Regions from separate parts of the Fodinicurvata halophila genome, predicted to be linked through region 2. Evidence: predicted binding sites of a transcription regulator. Region 2 holds the regulator's gene; each other region holds the start of a gene.
What was found. The regulator PhoB, encoded in region 2, activates phosphate uptake and scavenging genes when phosphate is short. The targets are predictions, from matches to a motif close to TNTCATAAAACTGTCA.

Region 1 (9,824 bases), on a different contig from region 2:
ATGAGCGAACTGCGTTGTCTCTACGATGTCTTGGAGCTGACATCCGATCGGTCCCGGCCGGTCGGTGATATCTGCCGGGATATCGTGCCGCTCCTGGAAAAGAGCCTGATCCAGCTCCCCAGTCCGGTGGTGCGCCTCGAACTCGAGGGCAAAACCTTTCTTTCGGGAAACCGAGAGGTGCTTGCAGGGCACTATCGCGCATTCATTCAGGGCGTCTACAAACAGGTCGGCTTCATCGAGGTTGGATCCGCGGATCCCGGTGAGAGCGACGCAGGACAGGACATCTTACTGCCCGCAGAGGAGAGGCAGCTGGTTGACGGGGTGGCCACCCATATCGGGCGCATGCTGCACAGTCGCCAGATGGCCGAGGAGCTGACCCAGTCCGAGCGGCTGCGGGCCCTGGGGCAGCTGACCGGAGGGGTCGCTCACGACTTCAACAATCTGCTGACCGTCATCCTGGGGAATACCGAGATCCTGGGAACCCGAGTCTCCGATCCGGAATTGCGCGAGCTGGCGGAAACCGCTGCCAATGCGGCCGAGCGTGGCTCTGACCTGACCCGTCGCCTGCTTGCCTTTGCCGGGCAACAGACACTGGAGCCGCGCCTCGTGAATCCGAATGATCTCGTGAGCGGACTGGAAACGCTGTTCCAGAGGACGCTGAGGGAGAACATTGAGATTGCCATTCGCTGTGACGAGGGAACCTGGACCATCCATGTGGATCCGGTGCTGCTGGAAGTGGCCTTGCTGAATCTGGTGATCAATGCACGCGATGCCATCAGGGCCAAGGGGCGGATCAGGATCGAAACGGGCAATGTCACCTTTTCCGGTCAGGCAGCCGAGGCCCTTCAGCTTGCAGCCGGAGACTACGTCGAGATCTCCGTGACCGACAACGGCTCGGGGATGACACCGGACGTCGAGGCGAAGGCTTTCGAACCCTTCTTCACCACCAAGGAAGTCGGGAAGGGCAGTGGACTGGGCCTGAGCATGGTCTATGGCTTCGTGCGCCAGTCGAGAGGACATGTAGGTATCGAATCGACACCGGGGGCCGGGACCGTGATCCGCGTATATCTGCCACGCAGTGAAGCCCTTGCCGAAGCGGCAGTGGAGACAGCCGGCCGGCAGGAGGTGAGTTCGGACCGGAAGAGGCGTCCCGAGGGTGCCGGCAAGCTGTTGGTCGTCGAGGATGACGATCTGGTGCGCAGTTATGTTGCCACCCAGCTTGAGAGTCTGGGCTATGAGGTGGTTGCCGTGCGCGATGCGGAGCAGGCACGCGCGCGCCTGAACGAAACCCGGGATTTTGACCTGCTGTTTACCGACCTGATCATGCCCGGAGACACCAACGGCCGTCAGCTTGCCCGGGAGGCCCTGAAACTCCAGCCTTCGCTGAAGGTTCTCTATACTTCGGGGTACGCCGAAACGGAGCGCCCGGACGAGACGGAACTGCCCGAAGACGCGGAGGTCCTGCACAAACCCTATCGCCGCTCGGACCTGGTGGATAAGATAGGTACCATGCTCTTGTCCTGAGGACCCACCTCCGCTAGCGGTCCACTGCGGTTCCCGGTCAGACAAGCAGGCGATGTTCGTGGACAGCGTTGGACAAATCTGGATTGTCTGACATAGTGGCGAACTGTTTCAGTTTTATTACACTCGTATGACAGCCGCCCCCTGGAGGCTGTTGTTCTTCTGTTTCCAAGTCCCGGTTCCTGCCCATGTCGGAAGATTTCTGGCTCGTTCATCTCCTGGGAAGCGTTGCCCTGCTGCTCTGGGCAACGAAAATGGTGTCGACCTATGTCCAGGAGTCCTTTGCGGCCGATTTCCGGCGCTTCCTTGGACGTGCCACCCGAAATCGCTGGATTGCGTGCCTGACCGGGACCGGGGTGGCCGCGGCCCTCCAGAGTTCCACGGCCACCGCACTGTTGCTGGTCACCTTCCTGAAGCAGGGACTGGTGCTGCTTGCCCCCGCCCTGGCCATCATGCTGGGGGCGGATATCGGCACCACTGTGGTGGTCCAGATCCTGTCGTTCGACATCTCCTTCCTGGCGCCGGCGCTGCTGATCACCGGCTTCCTGGCCTTTTCCGTCGGGCAGTTCGCCTGGTTGCGCAATCTGGGCCGGATCATCCTGGCTCTGGGCCTGCTGGTCCTCTCGCTCAACATGATCGTGGATGCCACCGAACCGATGCGGGAGAGCCAGTTGGTGAAAACGGTTCTCGACGGCCTGTCCGGCCAGCCCGTCGTGGCCCTCATCATCGCCGCCCTGCTGACCTGGGTGTCCCATTCCAGTGCCGCCATCGTGCTGCTGATCATGTCCTTTTCACTCGGTGGAGTCTTTCCCGGCACCCTGGGCCTTGCCCTGGTGTTGGGGGCCAACGTGGGGTCGGGACTGGTGATGATCGGTTTGACGGCCCAGGGGGATGCCACGATGAAGCGGTTGCCCATCGGCAACCTCCTGTTCCGCCTGACGGGGGCCCTGGTCGTTCTGCCGTTCCTGGAGCCGATCAGTGCCGGCCTGACCATGCTGGAGGACAACTCCGCTCGCGAGCTGGCCAACTTCCACACCCTGTTCAACATTGCCCTCGCCCTGGTGTTCGTTCCTTTCATCGGGCCCATGGCACGCTTTCTGGAGAAGGCCGTTCCCGAACAGAAGCAGACGCGTGAGGAAGTCGCGGAACCGAAATTCCTGGACGAGGCCGTGATCGACCAGCCCTCCATGGCACTGGCGGGCGCGACGCGCGAGATGATGCGCATGGCGGACGTCGTGGAGGGCATGCTGCGCGACACGATGGACGCCTTCAAGGCGGACGAGCAGGAGACCATCAACACCATCAGTCGCCGCGACAACGACGTCGATCGCCTGCACGAAGCCATCAAGCTCTATGTCGCCAAGGTCATGCGCAACGAGCTGTCCGAGGAGGAAATGAAGCGCAGCTTCGATATCATGGCGATGATCACCGACCTGGAGCATATCGGTGATGTCATCGACAAGAACCTGCTACGCACGGCCAGCAAGCGCCTGCGCAACCGCTTGCAGTTCTCGGAGGAAGGCTGGCAGGAGATCAAGGAGTTCCATGGGCTGGTCGTCGCCCAGATGCAGCTGGCCATGACGGTCTTCTTCAGCCGCGATATCGAGATGGCGCGCCAGCTGGTCCGCGAGAAGGACAAGATCCGGGACTGGGAGCAGGACGCCTCCGAACGCCACATGCAGCGGCTGCGCCACGGCCAGACGGAGAGCATCGAGACCAGTGCCCTGCACCTGGACATCCTGCGGGACTTCAAGCGGATCACGGCCCACCTGACCTCGTTCGCACACCCCATCCTGAAGAGCCACGGCGAGTTGCTGGACTCCCGCCTGAGAGCCTTCGAGAAGAAGGAAGCCGAGGCCGGAGCCCACTCAGGCGCGACGCAGAAGACCGCCAAGGGCAAGACTGACGAGGAACAGCAGAAGCGCGCAGACGACGATGCTGGGACCTGAGGGCGTGTCGTAAAGCAGCGAGCCCCAGAGCCCTCCTGCCACCGAGACCACGCCTGCGAGGGCGGCAAGTACAGCCATCTGCTCCGGCGTGGAGGCAAAGCGTCGGGCCGTTGCCGCGGGGATGATCAGCATGGAGGTGATCAGCAGGATACCGACGATCTTCATCGCGGCGGCAATGGTAACGGCCATCGTCAGCATCAGGACGAGCCGCAGCAGCAGGACGGAGACACCCTCGGCACGGGCCAGGTCTTCGTGAAGCGTGGCGAAGAGCAGGCGCCGCCAGACCAGCACCAGGAGACCCAGCACCAGTACGGCGCCGGCGTAGATCCAGGCAAGGTCGACCACGGTCACCGCGAGAATGTCGCCGAAGAGATAGCCCATCAGGTCGACGCGCAGATTGTCGAGGAAGGCGATGGCGACCAGGCCCAGCGCCAGGCCCGAGTGGGCGAGAATGCCCAGCAGCGTGTCGGTGGGCAGGCGGTTCTGCTGCTGCAGGCCGACGACCAGGAGGGCCATGGCGATGCAGCTGGCAACGACCCCGAGTTGCGGGTCGATGCCCAGCAGAAAGCCCAGGGCGATGCCCAGCAGGGCCGTGTGCGAGAGGCTGTCGCCGAAATAGGCCATGCGCCGCCAGACAACGAAGCAGCCCAGCGGCCCGGCCACCAGGGCCAGGCCCGTGCCGGCCAGGAAGGCGCGGACCAGAAAATCATCGAGCATGGGATGTCTCTTCCTTCTCCCGCTCGGACGTATCCTCGGACTCGACCGGGGCTCCCGTCAGGTCGTGATGATGATCATGGTGATGGTGATAGACGGCGAGCGCCTGGGCAGCGCGTGGGCCGAACATGGCCTGGTATTCGGGATGCTGGCTGACGGTTTCCGGCTCGCCGGAGCAGCAGACATGGCGATTGAGGCAGATCACCCGGTCGGTGGCGGCCATGACCAGATGCAGGTCATGTGAAACCAGCAGGACGCCGCAGCCGCGCTCGTTCCGAACCCTGTCGATCAGGCGATAGAGCTCTGTCTGGCCGATAAAATCGATGGCCTGGGCCGGCTCGTCCAGCACCAGCAGGTCCGGATCGCGCAGCAGCGTGCGTGCCAGCAGCACGCGCTGGAACTCGCCGCCGGACAGCGTGTGGAGCTGTGATCTAGCAAGATGAGCTATGCCCAGTTCCTCCATGGACTTCATGCGCTTGGCCCGTGGCTGGCGGTCGGGCAGCGAGAGGAAGTGCAGCACCGTCATGGGCAGGGTCGGGCCGATGGAGATGCGTTGGGGCACATAACCCATGCGCAGGCCGGGACGTCGGTACATATGACCGCTGTCCGGTTTCTGCAGGCCGAGTATGATTCGCAGCAGGCTGGTCTTTCCGGCACCGTTGGGTCCGATCAGCGTGACGATCTCGCCGGGAGAAATGGCAAGGTCGATGGACTCCAGGATCCGGCGGCCGGCGAGTGTCAGGCCGACGCTGGAGGTTTCGACCAGCGTGGACGTGGTTTCGGTCATGGGGGGTTCGCCTCAGTCCGTCTGGCAGCTCGCACAGAGACCGCGCAGTTCGACGATTTTCTGTTGGACCCGGAAGCCTTGTGCCTCTGCACTGCGCTCCAGGGCCTTGGTAATGGTCCTGTCCTGGCCTTCGTGCGTGGTGCCGCAGTGGTCGCAGATGAAGAATTGCACAGAGTGGCTGCGATCCGGCAGGGGACAGCCGATGAAGGCGTTCAGGCTTTCCACGCGGTGGATGAAGCCCTGCTCCAGCAGGAAATCAAGGGCCCGATAGACCGTGGGCGGATCCACCCGGCCGCGTTCGGCGCGCAGCATTTCCAGCAGGTCATAGGCCCCGTAGGCACGATGGCTGGTCCAGATCAGTTCCAGGATGCGCCGGCGTACCTCGGTCAGCCTCAAGCCGCGCTCGGCGCAGACGGCCTGAACCCGATCAAGCGCTTCGCTCAGGCACTGGTCGTGATCGTGATCTCGCTGCTGCATGGCATAGGATCCCTTGCATGACGAAGGAATAGGACAGAAGACCTCTCTTGTCGAGCTAAAAATGTTATAATATAACACAAGCTCAAACCTGCTCGGCACGTTGGCATGCCGGACCGATTGCGACAAACCCACCAGCTTACAGATCGAGGGATCCCATGCAGACTTTGAAAAACGGCTTGTTCGGCGGCGTTCTGGCAGGGGCTTTCCTCGTATCCGGCGCAGCGGGGGCGCAGGCCGCTCCCAGCGTGGTCACCACCATCCAGCCGGTTCACAGCCTGGTCTCGGCGGTGATGGAGGGCGTGGCAACGCCGGAACTGCTCGTCGAGAGTGGAGGCTCGCCGCACAGCTACAGCCTGCGTCCCTCCCAGGCGCGCGCCCTGGAACAGGCCGATGCGATCGTCTGGGTGGGTGAGGGGCTCGAAACCTTCCTGCAGCGCCCGCTGGAGGCGCTTGGTACCGATGCACGACTGGTGACCTTGTCGGAGCTGCCCGACGTGCAGCTGTTGGAAACACGCAGCGGCGGCAGCTGGGACGACCATGCGCATGGACCCGAGGGACATGCCTCTCGCGCAGGCAACGACTCTCATGGCCACGACGGAGAGACCCATGATCATGCCCACCACCACGAGGACGGCCATCATGATGAGGCCGATGAGCACGAGCATCATGACCATGATGAGGCACATCGTCACGACGGGGCGCATGATCAGCATGACGAAGGCGGTCACGGGAACGGGCATGTGCACGGCAGTCTCGACATGCACATCTGGCTCGCCCCGGACAACGCACGCGCCATCCTGACCGGGGTGCGCGATGCGCTGAGCGAGCTGGATCCCGGCAACAGCGAGCGCTATGAGGCGAATACGCAGGCGGCCCTGGAGGAAGTGGACAGCCTGGAGACCGAGCTGCAGTCGCAGCTGGCCGAGGTGGTGGAGCGACCCTACATCGTTTTCCATGACGCCTATCACTATTTCGAGGAGGCCTTTGGATTGAACGCGGTGGGGGCGGTCTCGCTCAATCCCGCACGCCAGCCGAGTGCGCGCAGGATGGCCGAATTGAGGGAGAAGGTGGAGCAGCTGGACGCCGTCTGCGTTTTCCGCGAGCCCCAGTTCGAGCCGCGCCTGGTGGCCAGCCTGGTCCAGGGGACCTCCGTGCAAACGGGCGAACTCGATCCGCTGGGTGTGGGCCTGGAACCAGGACCGCAGGCTTACTTCGAGCTGATGCGCAGCCTGGGCGACGACATCAGCGCCTGCCTGCGCGGAAACGGCTGAGGTGCCGGCTCTTCCACTTCGCTTCAGCGGCGCTTGAGGCGTGTTACCAGTCGATTCTTCCGGGAAGCTTCAGCTTTTCGCCTTGTCGAGGCTGCAGCCGCACAGCGGGCAGGAAAGTGAGGCCAGGACGGTGTCCAGGTTCGCGTCCGAGGTTTCGACCTTCTGCTGTTCCATCATCCGCGTGACCTCGGATATCAGTTCGGCATGGTATGAGGCATGCGACGTGCTGCAGGTCTCGAGATAGAGGGCTTCATTCTCAGGGGACAGCGGTTGGCGCGAAAGCGCCTCGACGCGCAGCGGCACGAGAGCACTGCTCGCGAGCCCTGCCAGGCCGAGCGAGATGGCACGGCGTCGATTCAGTTTCATGAACGGCCCTTTTGCTGTAGCCTTGAGAGACACAATATAACAGCTTGCAAGAAGGCTGAAGCGCGGAGACGTCGGAGATGACGTAATCGATGCGCTTCGCCAACAACGAATGTCCGGCCCACCGGGAAAGCCCGGGGCTAGAGCGAAGAAAGCAGGGTAGACTGCCATGACGCTTGTCAGAAGTTTCTTGATGAAAGCAGCCCGCCGAGCCGCAACGGACCCGCGTGTTCGCGGCAAGGCCAAGGAAGTCTATCAGACGCAGGTGCAGCCCAAGTTGACGGAAACCAGCCAGGAGCTGCGCAAGGACTGGCAGGAGCAGGCCTCGCAAACCAAGCCGTCGGAGAATCCGATGCGCTTTGCCGGCCGCATGACCGGCCGCATGAAGAAGCGTTTGCGCGGCGATGAGTGACCCATCTCCGCAGCCCGTGAAGACCTGAGGGAAATCCAAACCAACAGCGGCGTCGTAAGATCCTCTGAAAGCACGGCGATGCGGCCTGTGCTGGAGTGACGGGACACGACGATCCGGCATTGATTGGCGGCCCGTTCTCCATCGGATAGGAAGGACAGCCGGCCATGTCGGGTTGCAGGATGGTTCAAGTGGCTGCCGATGCCCGGCGCTGGGGTGCTCTCGCCCTGATGCTGACCCTGGTCGTGGCCCCCGCTTTCGCGGAGGTGCCCGAATCGAAGGCCCTGAAGTTCCAGGTCCAGCGTGACGGAAGCGACATCGGAACCCATACACTGCGCTTCGAGGAGAAGGGCGAAGAGCTTCATGTGCATGTGAACATCGAGCTCGAGGTCCGCATCGCCTTTGTCCCGGTCTATACCTACAGCCACCGCAATCACGAAGTCTGGCGCGATGGCCGTCTGGTTTCGCTGTCCAGTGAGACCGACGACGACGGCACCACCTATCGCGTCGAGGCCGAGGCCACCGAGGAGGGACTGCAGGTCGAGTCTAGCGAAGAGGGCAGCTTCACGGCGCCGGCGGATATCCTGACCACGAGCTATTGGAACCCGGAGGCCATGGAGCGGGAGCAGTTGCTGGACACCCAGTACGGCCGGATCGTGGACCTGGAAATCGAGGAACGGGGCCGCGAGTCGCTGGAAACCCTGGAAGGCTCCGTCCAGGCCACGCGCTATTCCGTGAGCGGCGACCTGGACATGGACATCTGGTACGACGTGGACGGTCAATGGAGCGGCCTGGAATTCCAGGCCCGCGGCGAGCCCGTGCGCTACCTGCGTGCGCCGGTCGACTCCGCCTCCGCACCGAACTCCTGAGCCGCTGCAATGATCGCGATTGCCGGCAAACGAGCCTGGATCACCGGCGCCAGCAGCGGCTTGGGCCGGGAGTTGGCGCTGCAGATGGCACGTGATGGCTGGAGCGTCGCCGTTTCGGCCCGCTCCGCCGAAAAGCTGGACAGCCTGGTGGCCGAGGCCGAAAGCGCTTCCGGGCACATTGTCGCCTATCCACTGGACGTGAGTGATCTGGATGCCGTGGGCCGGACGGTACAGCGGATCGAGAGCGAGGTGGGGCCCATCGACCAGGCGGTGCTGAATGCCGGCACGCACCAGCCGACCCCGGCCCATGACTTCAAGGCGGCGGATTTCCGCAAGCTGGTGGACTTGAACCTGATGGGCACCATCAATTGCCTGGAAATCCTGATTGCACGCTTTCGAACGCGACAAGCCGGCCGGATCGCCGTGGTGGCCTCGGTGGCCGGCTACACCGGCCTGCCCCAGGCTTCTGCCTATGGCGTGACCAAGGCCGGGATGATCAATCTCTGCGAGGCCCTGCGGGTGGAGCTGGCGCCCGACAACATCACGGTGCAGGTGGTCAATCCCGGCTTCGTGCGCACGCCGCTGACCGACCGCAACGACTTTCCCATGCCCTTCCTGATGGAGGTCGAAGCTGCCGCCCATGCTCTCTACCGGGGGCTCTCGCGCGACAGTTTCGAGATCACCTTTCCGCGGCGCTTCACCTGGATGGTGAAGCTGTTGCGCGTCCTGCCCTATCCGCTGAAATTCGCCGTGACCGCGCGCATGGTGCGCCGTGGGCAAGAGGGATCGTCATGAACATCGCGGAACGCACTGCTTCCGTCGGGCGCTATGTCGCCTTCTTCGAGTCGCTGTCGCCCGACACCCTCCCGGAGTTGTCCCAACATGTGACGGACGACGTTCACTTCCGCGATCCCTTCAATGACTTCACCGGGCGACCGCGCATGGAGCGGGCCTTCCGCCACATGTTCAAACTGCTGGACGAGGTGCGCTTCGAGGTGCTGGACGTGGCGCACAGCGACACGGCCGCTTACTTGCGCTGGACCATGGTTTACCGGCGCAAGCAGGGCCCCGAGCGGCGCATCGAGGGCATGAGCGAGATCGCCCTGTCCGAGGACGGGCGTGTTAGCGCCCACATCGATCACTGGGATGCCGCCGGGCAGCTCTACGAGCGGCTGCCGGTGATCGGCGGCATTTTGCGCAGCCTGCGCAGGCGTTTGCAGGTGGATTAGGCCGGTAAGGGGCCTGCCCCGTCAGCCTGCTGCGGGGACGGGTGCCGTCAGGGCCTCCTTCAGGTCGGCGATGATATCCTCCACCTCTTCCAGCCCGACCGACAATCGGATCAGCCCTTCGGTGATGCCGTGAGCGGCGCGTTCCTCGGCGGTATAGGTCGAGTGGGTCATGCTGGCGGGGTGCTGGATCAGGCTTTCCGCATCGCCCAGGGAGACGGCCCGCCGGATCAGCTGA
Region 2 (9,824 bases):
GTCCCCATACTCTGCGCATCGTCGGGCCCAACTGCGTTGGCCTGCTGGCCCCGCGCCAGGGGTTGAACGCCAGCTTTGCGCACCAGGCCGCCCTGCCGGGTGACATGGCCTTCGTCACCCAGTCGGGCGCCATCGTGACGGCGATGCTGGACTGGGCAAGCGGCCGCGGCATCGGCTTTTCCCATGTGGTTTCCCTGGGTGACATGGCGGATGTGGATTTCGGCGACATGCTGGACTACCTGGCGGTCGATCCGCAGACACGCGCGGTCATGCTCTATGTCGAGGCGGTCACCGATGCACGCAAGTTCATGTCGGCCGCGCGGGCCTGTGCGCGCATCAAGCCGGTGATCGTCATCAAGGGCGGCCGCGTTGCCGAAGCGGCCAAGGCCGCAACCTCGCATACCGGCGCCCTGGCCGGCGCTGACGAAGTCTATGACGCTGCCTTCCGACGCGCCGGTGTGCTGCGCGTGTTCACGCTGGAGGAGCTGTTCGATGCGGTCCAGACGCTGGCGACATCCACACCGCTGCGGCATGGGGACCATGATCGGCTGGCCATCCTGACCAATGGCGGCGGTCTGGGTGTCCTGGCCACCGATGCTCTGATCGAGCACAAGGGTCACCTGGCAGAGCTTTCGGACGAAACGATGCAGGGCCTGGACGCGGCCCTGCCGCCCACCTGGAGTCACGGCAACCCCGTGGACATTGTCGGGGATGCAGATCCGGAACGCTACCGCAACGCAACGCAGAACCTGCTGGAGGACAAGGGCGTGGATGCCTTGCTGGTCATGCATTGTCCCGTGGCGGTGGCGGACCCCAATGCCGTGGCAGAAAGCGTCATCGAGAGCGTTCAGGCACGACCGTCCCGCAAACGCAAGCCGATCTTCACCGCCTGGCTCGGCGACCAGGCCGTGGCCAATTCACGTTCGCTCTTCGCCGAGAGCCATATTCCTACCTATGACACTCCTGAGCGGGCCGTGCGGAGCTTCATGCACTTGGTGCGCTATCGCCGCGGCCAGGAAGAGCTGATGGAGACGCCAGCCAGCCTGCCGGATGAGAAGGATCCGGACCGTGAATCCGTTCAGGCCCTGCTGGAGGAGGCCTTGGCCGAAGGCCGTGAATGGCTGAGCGAGCCTGAAGCCAAGGCCCTGCTGTCCTGCTATGGCGTTGCCACAGTGGAAACCCGCAAGGCTACTGATCCGGACGAGGCCGTGCGCCAGGCCGAGGAAATCGGCTTTCCCGTTGCCATCAAGATCCTGTCCCCGGACATCACGCACAAGAGCGATGTAGGCGGCGTGAAGCTCGACCTGGCCAACAGTGACAGGGTGCGGATTGCAGCCGAGGAAATGCTGAAACGCGTGCACCAGGCCCGGCCCGAGGCCCGGGTGGATGGCTTCAGCGTACAGGCCATGTGCCGGCGTCCCGGGGCCCAGGAGTTGATCCTGGGGCTGACCGAGGACCGGCAGTTCGGGCCCGTCATCCTGTTCGGCGAGGGCGGCACAGCAGTGGAGGTGATTCGCGACAAGGCGGTGGGCTTGCCGCCGCTGAACATGGCGCTGGCGCATTCCCTGATGGCGGAAACGCGCATCTACGATCGCCTAAAGGGATATCGCGCCCAGGAACCGGCCGACCTGGACGCCATTGCCGCGGCCCTGATGCATATCTCGCAGATCGCCGCCGAGCGCCCCGAGGTGCAGGAGATCGACATCAATCCCCTGTTGGCCGATGCCGAAGGCGTTATCGCCCTGGATGCCCGGGTACGACTGCGGCCCCGCGAAGAGGTGGACCATAGCCGGGGGCCCGCCTATCGCCTGGCCATCCGGCCCTATCCGCGCCTTCTGGAGCAATGGGGGCATCTGCTGGACGGGACCGAGGTCTTCGTGCGGCCGATCCGGCCCGAGGACGAACCGGCCTTGAGCGCTCTCTACAAGCACCTGACACCCGATGACGTGCGCATGCGCTTCTTCTCACACATGGCCGAGCTCAGCCACGAGTCGGCCGCGCGCTTCACGCAGATCGACTACAATCGTGAAATGGCCCTGGTCGCAATCTCGCCGGAGAACGCCGCCGAGCTCTGGGGCGTGGCGCGAATCGCCGCCGATCCCGAGAACGAGCGCGCGGAGTATGCCGTGGCCGTGCGTTCGGACCTGAAGGGACGGGGCCTCGGCTACCTGCTGATGCGGCGCATCCTCGACTATGCCGCCCGTCGGGGTATTCACGAGGTCTGGGGGGATGTGCTGAGTGAGAACACGCGCATGCTGGAACTGGTCAAGGATCTCGGTTTCGAACGCAGGCTGCTGGCCGAGGATCCGAACATCGTGCGGGTGAGCAAGACGCTGGGCCCCGCCGCAGCCACCGAGAAGGCGTAAGTCCGCCGCAATCGGCCGAGCTTCTGCGCTCAGTTGCCGGGGTGATCCAGGGAATACCCGGCCGAGCGCACCGTGCGGATCAGGTCGCTTTCCTCGTCCTCGTTCAGGGCCTTACGCAGGCGGCGGATATGGACATCCACGGTGCGCGGCTCGACGTAGACGTCATGGCCCCAGACGGCATCGAGCAGCTGCTCGCGACTGAAGACCCGGCCGGGATGCTGCATCAGGTGACTGAGCAGGCGAAATTCCGTGGGGCCCAGGTGGACGTTGCGCTCGCCGCGACGCACCCGGTGGGCGTTCAGGTCCACCGATATGTCGGCGAAATTCAGGGTTTCCCCCGAGCTTGCGGGAACCGCCCGCCGCAGCACGGCGCGCACCCGAGCGGTCAGCTCCGCCGGCGAGAAGGGCTTGGTGATATAGTCGTCGGCCCCGCTTTCCAGCCCGCGTACCTTGTCGGTTTCCTCGCCGCGCGCCGTCAGCAGGATGATGGGAATCTCCCGGGTTTCGCGATCGCGGCGCAGCTGGCGACAGACCTGTAGGCCGGACACCAGCGGAAGCATCCAGTCCAGCAGGATCAGGTCGGGCTTCTCCTCCTGGGCCAGGACCAGGGCCTCCTCGCCGTCGCGTGCCTCGAGCAGGCGGAAGCCTTCGCGTTCCAGATTGTACCGCAACAGGGTGACCAGCGCCGCTTCATCCTCGACGATCAGGATGACAGGCTTCATTTTTGTTCATCTCCGTTGTTGGATTCCTTGCGGGGCCCCTTGCCCTCTTCCGGCGGTTCGACAACCGCGAAGCTGGAGGTGTCGCCCTTGGGACGATCGATCATGAGCTGGTTGCCGGTGGCCATGAAGTAGACGATCTCGGCGATATTGGTTGCGTGGTCTCCGATACGCTCGATGTTCTTGGCAATGAACAGCAGATGGGTTCCGGCCGTGATGCTGCGCGGATCCTCCATCATGTAGGTCAGGGTCTCGCGGAACAGGCTGGTGTACATCTCGTCGATTTCCTGGTCGCTCTCCCAGACGTTCAGCGCCATGTTGGCATCGCGCTTGGCGTAGGCATCCAGCACCCGCTTGATGTTGCCCTGGACCAGTTTGGCCATGCGCGGCAGGGAGCGTACGGGGTCCAGCGGCTGCTGCTGGTGCAGGGCCACGGCCCGCTTGGCCACGTTGGCCGCGTAGTCGCCGATACGCTCCAGGTCGCTGGCCACCTTGAGAGCCGAGATCACCATGCGCAGGTCGGAGGCCACCGGCTGGCGCAGGGCCAGCATCCGCACGGTGTAGGCATCGAGCTCGTGCTCGATCTCGTCGATCTTCTCGTCGTTGCGGATGGTGCGGGTGGCCAGCTCCTGGTCGTTGCGCACCAGACTGTCCACGGCGTCGGCCAGCTGGGTTTCCGCCAGACCGCCCATGCGGGCGATCAGTTCCTTCAAGTGTTCCAGTTCCTCGTCGTAGGACCGGATGATGTGGTCGCCTTGTTCTGAAGTCATCGTAACTCTCCGCGGGTGAGGCCTCCGGACATCAGCCGAAACGGCCGGTGATGTAGTCCTGGGTTTTCTCGTCGCCGGGGTTTGTGAAGATCTGCTCGGTCGCGCCGACCTCCACCAGGTTGCCAAGATGGAAGAAGGCGGTGCGGCCCGAGACGCGTGCAGCCTGCTGCATGTTATGGGTGACGATCACGATGGTGTAGCTTTGCTTGATCTCGTCGATCAGCTCCTCGATCAGGGCGGTGGCGATGGGGTCCAGGGCCGAGCAGGGCTCGTCCATCAGGATCACTTCCGGATTGACCGCGATGGCGCGGGCGATGCACAGGCGCTGTTGCTGGCCGCCCGACAGGCCGGTGCCGGGTTCGTCCAGCCGGTCGTGCACCTCGTTCCACAGGCCGGCACGGCGCAGGCTGGTCTCGACGATCTGCCGCAGCTCCTCCTTGTCGCGCGTGAAGCCGTGGATGCGCGGCCCGTAGGCCACGTTGTCGAAGATCGACTTGGGGAAGGGATTGGGTTTCTGGAAGACCATACCCACACGGGCGCGCAGCTGGACGGGATCGATGGAGCGCTCGTAGATGTTCTGGCCGTCCAGCGTGATCTCGCCGCTGACCCGGCAGATGTCGATGGTGTCGTTCATCCGGTTCAGGCAGCGCAGGAAGGTCGACTTCCCGCAGCCCGAAGGCCCGATCAATGCCAGGACCTCGTTGCGATAGACATCCAGGTTCACGCCGTGCAGGGCCTCGGTGTCGCCGTAGCTGACCCGCACGTCGCGCGCACGCATCTTGGTTTCAGCGCTGTTTTCAGTCGCCATAAGCTCTTCCGCCGTCTTGCTCTCGAAGTTCATGATCGCTTCTTTCGTCCGCCCCTGTTGTCCGTTCGCTCCGTTACCAGCGTTTCTCGAAACGCTTGCGCAGGAAGATTGCTGTCGCATTCATCAGGATCAGGAAGCCGAGCAGCACCATGATACCTGCCGAGGTGCGCTCGACAAAACCACGCTCGGAACTGTCGGCCCAGATGTAGATCTGTGAGGGCAGTGCCGTGGCGGGACTGAAGATGGAGTCCGGCGCCGTGGTGATGAAGGCGTTCATGCCGATCATCAGCAGCGGGGCCGTTTCCCCCAGCGCCTGGGCCAGGCCGATGATGGAGCCGGTCAGGATGCCCGGCAGGGCCAGTGGCAGCACGTGATGGAAGACCATCTGCATCTTGGAGGCGCCCAGGCCGTAGGCCGCTTCGCGGATCGAGGGCGGGATGGCACGCAGGCTGGCGCGCGAGGCGATGATGATGGTGGGCAGGGTCATGAGCGTCAGGGCGAGGCCGCCCACCAGGGGCGCCGATCGCGGCAGCCCGAAGACCTGGATGAAGACCGCCAGGCCCAGCAGGCCGAAGATGATCGACGGCACCGCCGCCAGGTTGTTGATGTTGATCTCGATGAAGCTGGTCAGCCGGTTCTTCGGCGCGAACTCTTCCAGATAGATGGCCGCGCCCACGCCGAGGGGAATCGAGAGCACGGCGGTGACCAGCATCAGGTAGAACGAACCGACGATGGCGCCCCACAGACCCGCCTGCTCCGGCTGACGGCTGTCCGCCTCGGTAAAGAGGTTGGAGTTGAAGCTGGTGGAGATCCGGCCCTGTTCTTCCAGGTAGTCCATCCACTCGTACTGCAGGTTGCTGACGCGCCGGCGCTCTTCGGGGACGTCGCGGGGCGTGTTGCCCTTGAAGGCCTGGTCGATGTCGCTGGTGGCCAGGAAGGACATGGACACACGCTGGCCGATCAGGGAGGGATCCGCCAGCAGGCGCTCGCGCAGCTGCCGGTAGGCCTGGCCGCTGAGAACGCCGCGAAGGTCGCGCGCCGCTCCGGGGGCGTCGGCATCCGGCAGGTTTTCCTCAAGGGCGCTGGACAGCAGATTGCGATAGTTGCCGGCGCGGATTTCCTCGGAGGTGGGCGTTGTCCCCTGGAACGAGAAGTCGGCGGGATCGACATAGACCTCCAGCTCGATCTCCGTGTTCACGAAGGCAGTGTAGCCCTGGCTGACGATGGTGAAGAGCAGCACCGCGAGCACGCCCAAAGCCGCTACGATGGCGGCTATGCCGTAGAGCCGGAAGCGTCGTTCGGCGGCATAGCGGCGGCGCAGGCGGGCCTGGGCTGCTGCCGATGTATGCAGGCCGTGCGTCGTGAAGGACGTCGGGGTCGTATCAGTCATATTTCTCGCGATATCTGCGGACCACCAGGATGGCCATGACATTGAGACAGAGCGTGGTCAGGAAGAGCATGAAGCCAAGTGCGAAGGCGGACAGCGTCTTGGCGCTGTCGAAGGCCGTGTCGCCCGTCAGGTTGGCGACGATCTGGACCGTCACGGTGGTGACCTGCTCCAGCGGGTTGAGCGTCAGATTGGCGGACAGGCCGGCGGCCATGACCACGATCATGGTCTCGCCCACCGCCCGGCTGACGGCCAGCAGGATGGCGCCGACAATGCCGGGCAGGGCGGCCGGAAAGATCACCTGGCGGATGGTCTCGGACTTGGTCGCGCCTAGGCCAGCGGAGCCTTCGCGCAGGGACTGCGGAACCGCGCGGATCGCGTCGTCCGACAGCGAGGACACGAAGGGGATGATCATGATGCCCATGACCGAGCCGGCAGCGAGCGCAGAGTTGGCCGATACCGGCAGGCCCATGACTTGGCCCAGCTCGCGGAAGGCCGGGGCTACCGTTAGCGCGGCGAAGAAGCCGTAGACGATGGTCGGAATGCCGGCCAGCACTTCGAGCACCGGCTTGACCGTGCCGCGAATGCGCGAGGGGGCGTATTCCGAGAGATAGATGGCGCTCAACAGGCCGATGGGCACGGCCACGGCCATGGCGATGGCCGCGATCAGCATGGTGCCCATGAAGACCGGAACGGCGCCGAAGGCACCGGAAGAGCCCACCTGATCCTCGCGTATGGCGGTCTGCGGGCTCCATTTCAGGCCGAAGACGAAATCGATGATGGAGTAGCGCTCGAAGAAGCGCAGGGATTCGAAGAACAGCGAGATCACGATGCCGAAGGTCGTGATGATGGCGATCACCGAGCAGAGGATCATCAGGGCCTGGGCCGTGCGTTCCACGCGATGGCGTGCCTGGAACTGCGGAGCAAGATGGCGCGCGGCGTATGCCAGCGCCATGATGGAGAGTGCCAGCGCCAGGATGCCGACCGCCCATTGGCCGGTCGCCTGCAGGCTGTTCATGTACTCGGCCGCGGCAATGATGACCGGATCGTCCGAGGCGAATCCGCCGCCGGCCGCCGTGTTCTTGATGGACGCCAGCAGCAGGCCGCGCTCGCCTGCATCCGCGCCTTCCAGGCGTTCGGCGGGCAGGGAGTGCAGGGCCATCTGATCGATGATGGCCTGTCCGAAAAGGCTCCAGCAAAGCAGGACCACCAGGCTCGGCAGGGCCGCCCAGAGAGCGACATATGAACCGTGATAGGACGGCAGGGAATGCAGTTTGCCGGCCACGGCCCCGTCTCCCGCCAGTTTCCAGGCGCGCCGTTGGCCCAGGAAATAGCCGTAGATGGCCAGCAGGATGACGATCAGGGCGACGGTGGTCAGAGGCATGATGCTGGAGTACCTGCCATGTAGGAATGGCGGCGTGAGGCTTTCCCAGCCTCACGCCGCCGGACAAATGGGGCCTTACTCGAATCGGCCCATGTGTTCGGCGTTGCGCACGGCCTCACGGGTTTTGGCCCGCTGGTCTTCCGGCGCCGGCACCAGGCCGATGTCGGTCAGGTAACCGCCCGGGCCAATGGCGGCCTCGCTGGTGGCCTCCTCGATGAACGCTTCCATGCCCGGGATGACTTCGCGGTGCGCGTTCTTGTAGTAGATGAAGATCGGCCGGGACACCGGGTAAGAACCATCGGCGATGGTGCTCTCGGCAGGTTCGACGCCCTCGATGGACACCACCTGCAGGCTGTCCTGGTTCTCGAAGAAGAAGGAATAGCCGAAGATGCCGTAGGATGTCGGATCGGAATCGAGGCGCTGGACGATCAGGTTGTCGTTCTCGCCGGCCTCGATGAACTTGCCGTCTTCGCGCATGCGCTGACAGACTTCCTCATAGCGGATCTCGTCGCTCTCATGCAGGGCCTCGATGGCCTCGAACTCGCTGCAGCCTTCTTCCATCACCAGCTCGACCCAGGCATCGCGCGTGCCGGAGGTCGGCGGCGGGCCCATAACCTGGATCTCGACATCGGGGAAATCTGGGTTTACGTCCGCCCAGGTCTCGTGCGGGTTCTGGACGATCTCGCCGTCGACCGCCACTTCGGCCGCCAGGGCCTGGTGCAACTCGGCCAGGCTGATATCGAAGACTTCGCCGTCACGGCTGGTGGCCAAGGCAATGCCGTCGTAGCCGAGCACCTGTTCGCTGATGTCGTCGACACCGTTGCCGACACAGAGTTCGTATTCCGATTGCTTCATGGCGCGCGACGCGCCGGTCAGGTCGGGGTGATCCACGCCGATGCCCTGGCAGAAGATCTGCATGCCGCCGCCGGTGCCGGTGGACTCGATGACCGGGGCCGGATTGCCGGTCATGTTGGCGAATTCCTCGGCGATCATCGTTGAATAGGGGAAGACGGTCGAGGAGCCGACACCGCGGAGCTGTTCGCGGGACTGGGCCTGGGCGCCGGAGGCTACAGCCAGGGCTGCGGCCGCCATGGTGCTGGCAAGAAGAACCTTTTTCATTAGTCGCTCACCTCCTGAAGGGTGCTTTGTCAGACGAAATCCCATGAGGGGGCAAGGCGGACCGCCTGCCGGCCTCGATGACGCGGCTGACCCTATCCAGACTTGGAAAAGGTTATATGACCTTTGTGTTACGGTTTTTTGAAACCCGGCCAATTTTTCTGTTACTGCGAAGAGGCCGGGAGGTCATGCGCGCAGGCTAGGCGGATTGGCGATTTTCCACGCTCTTGCGCTCTTCCCGGCTTTCGGCGGGCAGGTAGACGGTAAAGGTGGAGCCTGTACCCACTTCGCTGTCCACCTTCAGGAAGCCGCGATGGCGGTTGAGGATGTGTTTCACGATGGCCAGGCCCAGGCCGGTCCCGCCCAGCTCGCGCGAGCGGGCGGTGTCCACGCGATAGAAACGCTCGGTCAGGCGGGTCAGGTGCTGGCGCGAGATTCCTTCGCCCTGGTCGATCACCCGCACGGCCAGACCCGCTCGTCCCAGGCGGCGCGCCCCGGCATCCTGTTCGGGTCGGACAGTCTCCGCCTCGATTCGCACTTCGCTCGAATTGCGGCCGTACTTGATCGCGTTGTCGACCAGGTTCTGGAACACCTGGGTGAGTTCGTCCGGGTCGCCCACCACCGGCGGCAGCTCCCCCACGTTGCTGGTCAGCCGGATGTCCTTTCCCTGCGCCTTGATTTCCAGGCTGCGCAGGACCTTGTCCAGCAGGCCCGTTACCTCGACTTCGCCGGATGGCAGGGAATGCTCGCGCATCTCGATCCGCGACAGGCTCAGCAGGTCCTCGACCAGTCGCACCATGCGGCTGGCCTGGTCGTGCATGATCTCCAGGAAGGAGTCCCGTGCCTCGCTGTCCTCACGCGCTGGTCCGCGCAGGGTCTCGATGAAGCCGATCAGGCTGGACAGGGGCGTGCGCAGCTCGTGGCTGGCATTGGCCACGAAATCGGCACGCATCTTCTCCGCCCGATAGGCCGCCGTCAGATCATGCAGGGCGACAATGGCGACGGTGCCGTCGTGCGAGGGGCTCTGCAGAGCCACCACCTGGGCGCTGAAATGTCGGTCCACTTCGCCGTGCAGCTGGAAGTCCACCTCCTGCCCCTCCGCGCCGGAAATGGCGGCATCGGCCGCGGCGACCAGGGAGGGATGGCGCACCACTGCGAGCAGGTCCCGGCCGGTCATGTCGTGGCCCAGGAGGTCCAGTGCGGCCTTGTTGGCACGCAGGATACGGCGCGAACGGTCGAGCATCAGCAGGGGATCCGGCAGGGTCGAGAGGATG
Region 3 (9,824 bases), on a different contig from region 2:
AGCGCGTGGTCATAGCAGTCGCGCAGGTAGACCCGGGTGTTCCGGGTAATGAAAGGCGTTTCCGGGTGCAGCAGGCTGTTGACCAGCTCCCGCTGGGGCCAGACGGCACGGCGCAACATAAGCAGTTCGCGTTTCAGGGCATGGATGCGCTGCATGCCGTCTTCCTCGTTCAGGCCCAAAACCTCGCTTTCCAGGTCCTCGAGGGTTTCGCCATAGCTCTCGAGCACCGGGAAGAAACTGTCGATCACTGTGTCGAGCAAGGCATAGGCCAGGTAATCGGCTCCGTTCCTGCGGATATGCTCCTGCCCGGCACGCAGGCGATTGAGGACGGGTTCGATGTGCTCATCCAGCGCATTGCGGAAGCTGATCAGGTATCCGTTTCCGACAATCATCGAGATCTGCTGGGTTTCAACCGTTTCTCCCTGTTGCAGGGCCTGGGTGGCGATGAAAAGGTGATCATCGTAGGGATCGGCCTTGGGACGCTGATGCAGATGGACGATGTCTTCCAGAATAAGCCCGTGCAGCCCCAGCCTGTCCGTCATGCGGCGCAGGCTATCCACGTCGTCGAGGCCGCGAACTTCGATCCAGGTCATCTCCGAGGTACCGATCCACTCAAGGGCCTCGACAAGATCGTCGCAAGGCTGCTCGTGAAGGCTTTCCGCTCCATAGCACAGGACCCGCACCTGCATGGGAGCGGCCAAGCCCTCGGGTTGCACGAGGGTGCCCGGGGGAGAGCCGGGCGGCGGCTTGCGCAGCCGGTGCCGGATACGGGGCTGAACGCGGGGCCGGGGAGCATGTTCAGCAGGGTGGGAACGTTGCGTTGTCATGCGGGCGATCTCCTTTCCACGCTGGCGGCAGGGGCGCTCTGTGCTGAGAGCAACCCAGGCAGGTCCACGCGACTGTTGCACAGGATGTGACGTACTCTATAGTGCCGGCACTATGAAGACTCTCGGATTTGACAAGGCTCCGGGCGACACGCGGATCGTGGTCGCCATGTCCGGCGGTGTCGACAGTTCCGTGACAGCGGCCCTGTTGCACGAGGCCGGTTATGAGGTCATTGGCATCACGCTGCAGCTCTATGACCACGGTATGGCGGTGGAGCGCAAGGGTGCCTGCTGTGCTGGCCAGGACATCTATGATGCCCGCCAAGTGGCCGACAGCCTGGGGATTCCGCATTATGTCCTGGATTACGAGAGCCGCTTTCGTCAGTCGGTCATCGATGAGTTCGCCGACAGTTACCTGAACGGGGAAACCCCCATTCCCTGCGTGCGCTGTAACCAGACCGTGAAGTTCCGCGACCTGTTGCAGACCGCCAGCGACCTGGGAGCCGATGCCCTGGCGACAGGTCACTACGTGCAGCGCAAGGAAGGCGATGGCGGTGCCGAGATGCATCGTGCCGTCGACCGCAGTCGTGATCAGAGCTATTTTCTCTTCGCAACAACGCAGGAGCAGCTTGATTTCCTGCGCTTTCCGTTGGGTGATCTGCCGAAGAGCGAGACGCGTGCACTGGCCGAGCGTTTCTCCTTGCCAGTTGCGGAGAAGCCGGACAGCCAGGACATCTGCTTCGTGCCCAATGGCTCCTATGCACGGGTGGTGGAGAAGCTGCGCCCCGGGTCCGTGGAATCGGGTGAGATCGTCGATCTGGACGGTCAAGTCCTGGGACAGCATAACGGCATCATTCACTACACCGTGGGACAGCGGCGCGGCCTCGGGATAGGAGGGGCCGAGGGGCCGCTCTATGTCGTGCGCCTGGAGCCGGAGACGCATCGCGTCGTCGTCGGTCCGAAAGCCGCACTGGCCAGAGACCTGGTGCGTGTACGTGAAGCCAACTGGCTTGGCCCCATCCCGTCCGGCAACGAGGGCATGCCTGTCGAGGTCAAGCTGCGATCGGCCCAAGAGCCAGTGCAGGGACGTGTCCATCTGTCCGGGACGGAAGACAAGGCGCGCTGCGAGGTGTGGCTCGACAGTCCCCAATACGGTGTCTCGCCTGGACAGGCAGCGGTCTTCTATCGGGGAGACCGGGTTCTGGGTGGCGGTTGGATCGATGCTACGGAACTGCGCAACGTCGAGGCCGCACGCCAAGTGGCCTGAAGTGAGCCAGAGCTCCTGATGGCCTGGGACAAAGCCGAGCCAACGCACATCCTCGCTTGCCGGTTGACAGCCCTAGGACAATGCGGCGAATATCAATAAGAGGCTGAAATATTTCAATTTTATTTCAGTTTTGTTGCAGCTGCCGTCTTCGTGTCCTTCAGGAACATTGCCGACCATGCCACTGGAACGTGAACTGAAACTGCGTCTTGCTCCCGATGCATTGAGACGACTGAAGCGGCATCCGGTCATCAGGGAGCAGGGCCGCGGAACCACCCTCAGCGAACGCCTGGTCAACAGTTACTTCGACAGTCCGGAGGGCCGGCTCCGAGCACTGGGTGCCGGTTTGCGGATTCGACGCAGTGGAGCCGAGCGACGGCAGACGCTCAAGATCCTGAAGTCGGAATACGCACGTCTTCTTGACAGCAACGGCCAGGGCGCGGGCAAGGAGGCGGCCAATGCCCTGCACAGTTACCTGGAGTTCGAAGCCTCGATAGATGGCGATCAGCCCGATCTCGAGCGTATGGACGATCCCGAGCTGAAGGACCAATTCCGCAGCGAGGGACTGTTCGAGCGGCTCGAGCCGGTGTTCACCACGGACTTCCATCGCTACAGCCACATGCTTGTAGAGGGAGAGAGCGAGATCGAGTTCGCGCTCGACGAGGGGGAAATACGGACCGGAGACCGGGTGGAACCACTCTGTGAAGCTGAGCTCGAGCTCAAGTCCGGCCGTGTGTCGGACCTCCTGAGGCTGGCGCTTCAACTCTGCGAGATCGAACCTCTCGCCCTGGAGATCCGCACCAAGGCACAGCGCGGATATACCCTGAGCCACGCCGATGGGGACTTGCAGGCCGATTTCGGCAGCAAGCCCGGCCTGAACAAGAAGGCCACGGTGCGCGAGGCATTTGGAGAACTTGCCGCGGCGGGGCTGTCTCACCTGCTGGGCAATGTCGCGGCCGTGGAAGAAGGGGGAAGTGCAAAGGCGCTGCATCAGCTTCGCGTATCCGTGCGACGCCTGCGCGCGCTCTTCAAGGTTCATGAACCTTTGCTGCCCGCCGAAATATTTACCTGGTTTGCGAACGAGCTGCGCTGGTTCCAACAGGAGCTGGGCCCGGCCCGCGAATGGGACGTCTTCATGGACGAGACGCTATCGCCGTTGCGGGCAAGGGTGCCGCGGGAGGCTTCGGACGAGTTGGGCAGACTTCGCAGGCAGGCGCAACGCCGGCGCGACAAGGCCTACAGCCGGGCCCGCAGCGCCTTGCAGGAGCCACGTTTCCTGCACTTGATCCTCCATCTCCAGCTGTTCCTGGAGGACGGAGAGTGGGGCAGCAGCGACAGTACCATGAAGGTCCGGAAATTCAGTAAGTCCGTGCTGGACAAGCGCCTCAAGAAGCTGCGCAAACTTGCCCGGAATCATGATGGCATGGCGGAGGGCGACCTGCACGAGATTCGCATTGCCGGCAAGAAGCTGCGCTATGCGATCGAGTTCTACCGCTCGCTCTACCCGCGCAAGCAGGTCAAGGACTACACGGCCTGCCTTGTGGCGCTTCAGGACAGCCTGGGAACGCTCAATGATGCGGTGACTGGCCGGAGGCTCCTGGAGGAACTGGACACAGGGCGCACCCGGACTGGGACAGCAGGCAGGACTGTGTCCCCGTCCTATGCCCATGGCCTCGTGCAGGGCTGGCAGGCGGGATTGATCGAACGCGACCTGCAGGACTTCTTGCGAATCTGGCAGCAGCTGGAACAGCAGCCACCTTTCTGGAAGAAGGGTGGCTAGTCCTCTAGGTCCCGGGGTCTGAGGAACAATTCCAGACGGCCCGTTGCTTCCTCCAGCATGGCCCAGTTGTCCATGGGAAAGCTCAACAGTAGAAAGGCGGCCGTGGGCAGCTTGCTTCTCAGTTGGGTCAGCTCTTTCGGATCCCGGGCCGTTCCGCAGAGCCGGAGACAAAGTTCATGCAGACCGGGGTTATGTCCTATCAACATCAGCCGCTGGATCGGCTCTTCCGTCTCCCTGCAGAGTTGCAGCAGTCGCTTGGCCGATGCCATGTAGAGGGTTCTGGTGACCTCAATCGGGAGGGGCCCGTCGGTCAGCCACTCCGGTGCCAGCAACGACCAGGTTTCGCGTGTGCGCTGGGCGTCGGAGCAGAGGACGCTGTCGGCTTCGATACCCCGGGCATGCAATGCGCGACCCATGGCGGGTGCATCCCGGCGGCCACGTTTTGCCAGAGGGCGCTCGATGTCCTCCAGGTCCGGATCATCCCAGCTTGACTTTGCGTGTCGCAGGACAAGGAGCTGTTTCAAGGTAAAGGCTTTTATCCGTGAGTGTGGGGGACGTGTACTATCCTTGCTGTCTGTTATCTTACTGTAGTCAAAGCTTGCTATAAATCCGATATTGCATCTTGTTCGAGAATGGCCTGAAAGCGAGAACGGCGTGAGGGACAATCAGACATCCGCCAGCAGGGACCAGATCCGCGGGGCCGAGCGCGTGCAGCCGGCACCGGAGGAATGGCCGGACGCGAATTCGCCCGAGCGCTTCATCAATCGCGAGCTTTCCTGGCTGGCCTTCAATGAACGTGTCTTGGACGAGGCTTTCAACAGCAATCACCCGCTGCTCGAACGTCTACGCTTCCTGTCGATTTCAGCCAGCAACCTCGATGAATTCTACATGGTCCGTGTAGCCGGCCTGAAGGGACAGGTGGGCGCAGGGATCAAGGACCTCAGCCAGGAAGGCTGGACACCTGCCCAGCAGCTGTCGGCCATCAACGCGCGCACCCAGAAGCTGATGCACCGGCAACAGACCTGCTGGATGGAGCTGAAGGAAGCCCTGCGCGAGAAAAACGTGCAGGTGCTCTCACGCGAAGAATTGACCGAGCGGGACCGCGATTGGGTCGCGGACTACTTCAATCGCCAGCTTTTCCCGGTCCTGACCCCCATTGCCATTGACCCGGCCCATCCCTTTCCCTTCGTGCCCAACCTCGGCTTTGCCATGGTTCTGCGCCTCAATCGGGGAGAAGACGTGGAGCCCATGACCGGGCTGATCCTCATTCCGCCGCAGAGCGAACGCTTCGTGCGCCTGCCCGGAAAGGCACTGCGCTTCGTGCGGATAGAGCAGATCGTGCGCCTGCACCTGCATCATCTCTTCCCAGGCATGGAGGTCAAGCAGGCAGGGGTTTTCCGGGTGCTCCGCGACAGCGACGTGGAAATCGAGGAAGAGGCGGAGGATCTGGTGCGGGTGTTCGAATCAGCGCTCAAGCGTCGGCGTCGCGGTTCGATCATCCGCTTGACCGTCGATCAGGGCATGCCGAATGACCTGCGCGAGTTTATCGTCTCCGAACTGGAGGCTTCCTCGGATGACCTGTTTCAGCTCAGTGGGCTGCTGGGGCTGGCCGATACCAAGCAGCTGATCACCGATGAACGCACGGATCTGCTGTTCGCCCCCTATACGGCGCGCTTTCCCGAGCGCATCCGCGACTACGAGGGGGATTGTTTCAAGGCGATTCAGGCGAAAGACATCATCGTCCACCATCCCTATGAATCCTTCGATGTGGTGGTGCAGTTCATCCGCCAGGCTGCCGCCGATCCCAACGTGGTGGCGATCAAGCAGACGCTGTACCGGACCTCGGAGGATTCGCCGGTCGTGAAGGCGTTGGCGGAAGCGGCGGAAGCCGGCAAGTCGGTCACGGCGCTGGTGGAGTTGAAGGCGCGGTTCGACGAGGAGCGCAACATTCGCTGGGCCCGCAACCTCGAACGTTCGGGGGTGCAGGTGATCTATGGCTTCATCACGCTGAAGACCCACGCCAAGGTTTCTCTCGTCGTTCGCCGTGAAGGAGGGGCCCTGCGCTCCTTCGTGCATTACGGAACGGGCAACTATCACCCCATCACGGCCAAGATCTATACCGACCTCAGTTTCTTCACGGCCGATCCAGCACTCTGCCGGGATGCAGCGCGCCTGTTCAACTTCATGACCGGTTACGCCAATCCCGGGGAACTGGAAAAGCTGGCGGTGGCACCAGTGAACCTGCGCGAAGCCCTGACCACCTATATCAATCGCGAGATCGCGTTTGCGAAGGAAGGCAAGCCGGCCGCCATCTGGGCCAAGATGAACTCGCTGGTCGACGGGGACATCATCGACAAGCTCTACGAAGCCTCGCAAGCCGGGGTGCAGATCGACCTTGCCGTACGCGGGATCTGCTGCCTGCGTCCCGGTATTCCGGGGCTGAGCGAGAACATCCGGGTGAAGTCGATCATCGGGCGCTTCCTCGAGCATTCGCGCATTCTCTGTTTCGGCAACGGCCATGAATTGCCATCACCGAATGCCCAGGTCTTCATTTCCTCGGCGGACTGGATGCCGCGCAATCTGAACCGGCGGGTGGAAACACTGGTCCCAATCGAAAACCCGACAGTGCACGAGCAGGTCATGGGCCAGGTCATGGTCGCCAATCTCAAGGACGAAACGCAGAGCTGGATCATGCAGCCGAATGGTGATTATCGTCGCAAGCAGGCCAGTGAGGAGAATTTCAGTGCCCAGTCCTTCTTCATGACCAACCCCAGCCTTTCCGGACGCGGCAGCGCACTCAAGAAGAAGCGCAAGCCCGGTGTCAGCCTGATCATCAACGAGAAGTAACGGTCGCCTACATGCCTGCGCATGCCGAACGTTTAACTGAACCTTCTGTAGCCGGTGGCCAGGAGACGGCCTTCAGTATCAGTTCCAGCAGTGAAGTGGGCCGTATTGGCGTGGTGGACATAGGCTCCAACTCCGTACGTCTGGTGGTGTTCGACAGCCTCAAGCGCGTGCCGGTCCCCCTGTTCAACGAGAAGATCCTCTGTGGTCTGGGGCGGGGCCTGAACAGCAGCGGTCAGTTGAATCCGGAGGGCGTGCAGCTCGCCCTGAACACCTTGAAGCGTTTTGTTGGCCTGGCGCGGGCCATGGAGGTGCAGCGCCTTGATCTGCTGGCCACAGCCGCCGTGCGGGATGCATCCAACGGCTCGTCCTTCGTCCAGGAGGTGGAGAGTCTCTGCGACATGCCCGTGCGGGTTCTTACCGGCGCCGAGGAATCCCGGCTTTCTGCCGAGGGCGTTCTTTCAGGCCAGCCGAACGCACGGGGATTCATGGGCGATCTCGGGGGCGGCAGTCTCGAAGTCGTGGCCCTTGGGGAAGGCGCGGGGGAGGCCTGGGCAACGCTGCCACTGGGTCCCTTGCGCCTGATGGATGCGGCTGGCGATGATCGCAAGAAGATCATGGCGAAGATCAATCACCAGCTGTCGGACCAGGCCTGGCTGTCCGAACTGAAGGGCCGGGACTTCTATGCGGTTGGCGGTGCCTGGCGGGCACTGGCGCGTATCCACATGGAACAGACTCACTATCCGCTGCACATGATCCACGGCTATTCCATGAACCAGGAAGAGGCTCTGGAATTGACGGGCCTGGTGAGCCAGCTGGGTAAGCGTTCCCTGGCGTCCATGACCGGCGTCAACAAGCGCAGGATTGAAACCCTGCCGTCTGCCGCCATGCTGATGCAGCGGATTATCGAGCTTGCCCGGCCGGAACGGATCGTCTTTTCCGCCTATGGTCTTCGTGAAGGCTGGCTTCACAATCTGCTAAGCCCCGAGGAGCGTGAGAGAGACCCCCTGCTTGCAGCAGCGTCAGACTGGGGTGCGCGAGAGGCGAGGTTCGGTGACCTGGGCGATCAGATCGCCGCCTGGTGCACACCGCTATTTCCGGATCGGGACGCGGAGGCCGAACGTCTGTGCCTGGGCGCTTGCCATCTGTCCGATGTCGGCTGGCGCTATCATCCGGACTATCGCGCGGAACACATTCTGCTGCGCATCCTGCGCGCGCAGGAGCTCTGTATCGAGCACTTCGAGCGGGCCTTCATCGGTCGTGCCCTCTACAGTCGCTATGGCGGAAGCAAGAATGCCGGCATCCTGAACTATACCCGGCAGTTGCTTTCCGAGGAACGGGTTCACATGGCCGATGCATTGGGACGGGCGTTGCGTCTTGCCTACACCCTGTCCGGTGGAGACCCCCAGATGCTGGAGGTGACGGTGCTGAAGCGGGAAGAGGACTGTCTTGTTCTGCAGATTCCTGCCGATGCTGCGGTTCCGCCAGGACAGATGATCGAAAAACGCCTGTCATCTCTGGCATCCGCTCTGAACATATCCAGGTCGGATATCCGGCAGGTTTGAAGAACAATTGTCTGCGGCTGTCTTCTTCCCGCCTTATCCCAGAACCTTGTATCGACTGGTTCCCTTGCACATCAACCATGACTTTTGTCAGAGCCACATCCAAGACTGGGCTGGATCTTTGGTGCCGCTAGACCGCCCGGCGGGGAAAAGAGGGAAGGCGTATTTAGTCGAGTGAGAGCACCTTCACAGATCGGTCCTCGGCCGACAGGGCTATCTTGCCCTGCTTCAGTTCCAGTGCGTACCGGCCAAAGATCTCCCGGCGCCAGCCTTTCAGGGCAGGTACGTCAGCCGCATCGTCCAGGGCAATCTGTTCCAGGTCGCTGACATTGGCCAGAAGCTTCTGGGCGATGTCATGCTCTTCACTTTTCGCCTTGAGCAGGACCTTCAGCAGTTCGATCAGGGCAGGAGAGGCGTCTTCCCGGTTGTCGGGGGCCGACGGTCCCTCGGGCAACTTGTTCTTCGGCAGGTTGGCCGTCTCCGAGATGACCGCCAGGATCTCGCGTCCGATGCGGCCCTTGGCCATGTCCCCGGAGAAACCTCGGAGACGGGCCAGCCCATCGGCGGTCTCCGGCCGATTGGAGGCCAGGTCATAGAGCTGTTCGTCCTTGAGGATACGACTGCGTGGCACATCCCGGCTCTGGGCTTCCTTTTCGCGCCAGGTCGCCAGAGCGCGCATCACGGCCAGGGCGCGCCTGTCGCGGGATCGGGATTTCAGGCGTAGCCAGGCCTTTTCGGGATCGTTCTCGTAGGTCTCCGGGTCGGCCAGCACGGCCATTTCGTCGCTCAACCAGCTTTCGCGCCCGTTCCTTTCCAGGCGCTTGCGCAGTTTCTCATAGACGTCACGCAGATGGGTGACGTCGGCCAAGGCATAGGACAGCTGCTTCTCGCCCAGGGGACGTCGGCTCCAGTCCGTAAAGCGGGCGCCCTTGTCGATGGACTTCGAAGTCAGGGCCGCCACCAGCTTTTCGTAGCTGACCTGATCGCCGAAGCCGCAGACCATGGCCGCCACCTGGGTGTCGAAGACGGGGGCGGGAACCGATCCCATCCTCTGGTAGAAAATCTCCAGGTCCTGCCGGGCCGCGTGGAAGACCTTGATTACGTCGGGATTCCTGAGCAGGGCATAGAGAGGATCGAGCTCGAGCCCTTCACTGAGGGGATCGATGATAACGGCTTCCTCGATGCCGCCCACCTGGATCAGGCAGAGCCTGGGCCAATAGCTGGTATCGCGCATGAACTCGGTGTCGATGGTGACGTAATCGGCACTTTCCTGGGCTGTACAGAAATTTTCGAGGCTCTGGGTGTCGGTGATGATTCGCATGCGTCGTCATATAGCCTGCCAGACAGCTGTCGAAAAGGGGCGTGTCGCGGCGGCCTTCACGTCTTGACAAATACCCTTCTTCGTTGCCTCTTGCCGCCGCCAACCCAAAGACGGAAGAAATCCCATGCATCCCTTTCGCACGCATACTTGTGGCCAGATTCGCGCGGCCGATGCCGGAACGCAGGTCCGCCTGTCCGGGTGGGTCCACCGCAAGCGCGATCACGGGCAA

Region 1: a site for PhoB is predicted at 1,631-1,646, ahead of ACFOW6_RS14335 (Na/Pi cotransporter family protein). Genes of this name have one in related genera too.
Region 3: a site for PhoB is predicted at 2,214-2,229, ahead of ACFOW6_RS08570 (CYTH and CHAD domain-containing protein). Genes of this name have one in related genera too.

What each region holds. Positions count from the first base shown of each region.
Region 1 covers NZ_JBHSCW010000008.1:69,799-79,622, reverse strand. Annotated here, with positions in the region: gene ACFOW6_RS14340 (ATP-binding protein) at 1-1,524, shown strand, start outside; gene ACFOW6_RS14335 (Na/Pi cotransporter family protein) at 1,710-3,470, shown strand; gene znuB (zinc ABC transporter permease subunit ZnuB) at 3,390-4,187, opposite strand; gene znuC (zinc ABC transporter ATP-binding protein ZnuC) at 4,177-4,971, opposite strand; gene ACFOW6_RS14320 (transcriptional repressor) at 4,984-5,448, opposite strand; gene ACFOW6_RS14315 (zinc ABC transporter substrate-binding protein) at 5,604-6,719, shown strand; gene ACFOW6_RS14310 (hypothetical protein) at 6,789-7,085, opposite strand; gene ACFOW6_RS14305 (hypothetical protein) at 7,276-7,494, shown strand; gene ACFOW6_RS14300 (DUF6134 family protein) at 7,659-8,360, shown strand; gene ACFOW6_RS14295 (SDR family NAD(P)-dependent oxidoreductase) at 8,370-9,155, shown strand; gene ACFOW6_RS14290 (nuclear transport factor 2 family protein) at 9,152-9,589, shown strand; gene ACFOW6_RS14285 (methionine gamma-lyase) at 9,611-9,824, opposite strand, start outside.
Region 2 covers NZ_JBHSCW010000007.1:92,699-102,522, forward strand. Annotated here, with positions in the region: gene ACFOW6_RS12730 (bifunctional acetate--CoA ligase family protein/GNAT family N-acetyltransferase) at 1-2,366, shown strand, start outside; gene phoB (phosphate regulon transcriptional regulator PhoB) at 2,396-3,088, opposite strand; gene phoU (phosphate signaling complex protein PhoU) at 3,085-3,855, opposite strand; gene pstB (phosphate ABC transporter ATP-binding protein PstB) at 3,887-4,696, opposite strand; gene pstA (phosphate ABC transporter permease PstA) at 4,737-6,053, opposite strand; gene pstC (phosphate ABC transporter permease subunit PstC) at 6,046-7,434, opposite strand; gene ACFOW6_RS12760 (substrate-binding domain-containing protein) at 7,510-8,553, opposite strand; gene ACFOW6_RS12765 (ATP-binding protein) at 8,750-9,824, opposite strand, start outside.
Region 3 covers NZ_JBHSCW010000003.1:791,245-801,068, reverse strand. Annotated here, with positions in the region: gene corA (magnesium/cobalt transporter CorA) at 1-827, opposite strand, end outside; gene mnmA (tRNA 2-thiouridine(34) synthase MnmA) at 940-2,091, shown strand; gene ACFOW6_RS08570 (CYTH and CHAD domain-containing protein) at 2,267-3,868, shown strand; gene ACFOW6_RS08565 (SixA phosphatase family protein) at 3,865-4,392, opposite strand; gene ACFOW6_RS08560 (RNA degradosome polyphosphate kinase) at 4,577-6,715, shown strand; gene ACFOW6_RS08555 (Ppx/GppA phosphatase family protein) at 6,727-8,277, shown strand; gene rnd (ribonuclease D) at 8,441-9,595, opposite strand; gene aspS (aspartate--tRNA ligase) at 9,720-9,824, shown strand, end outside.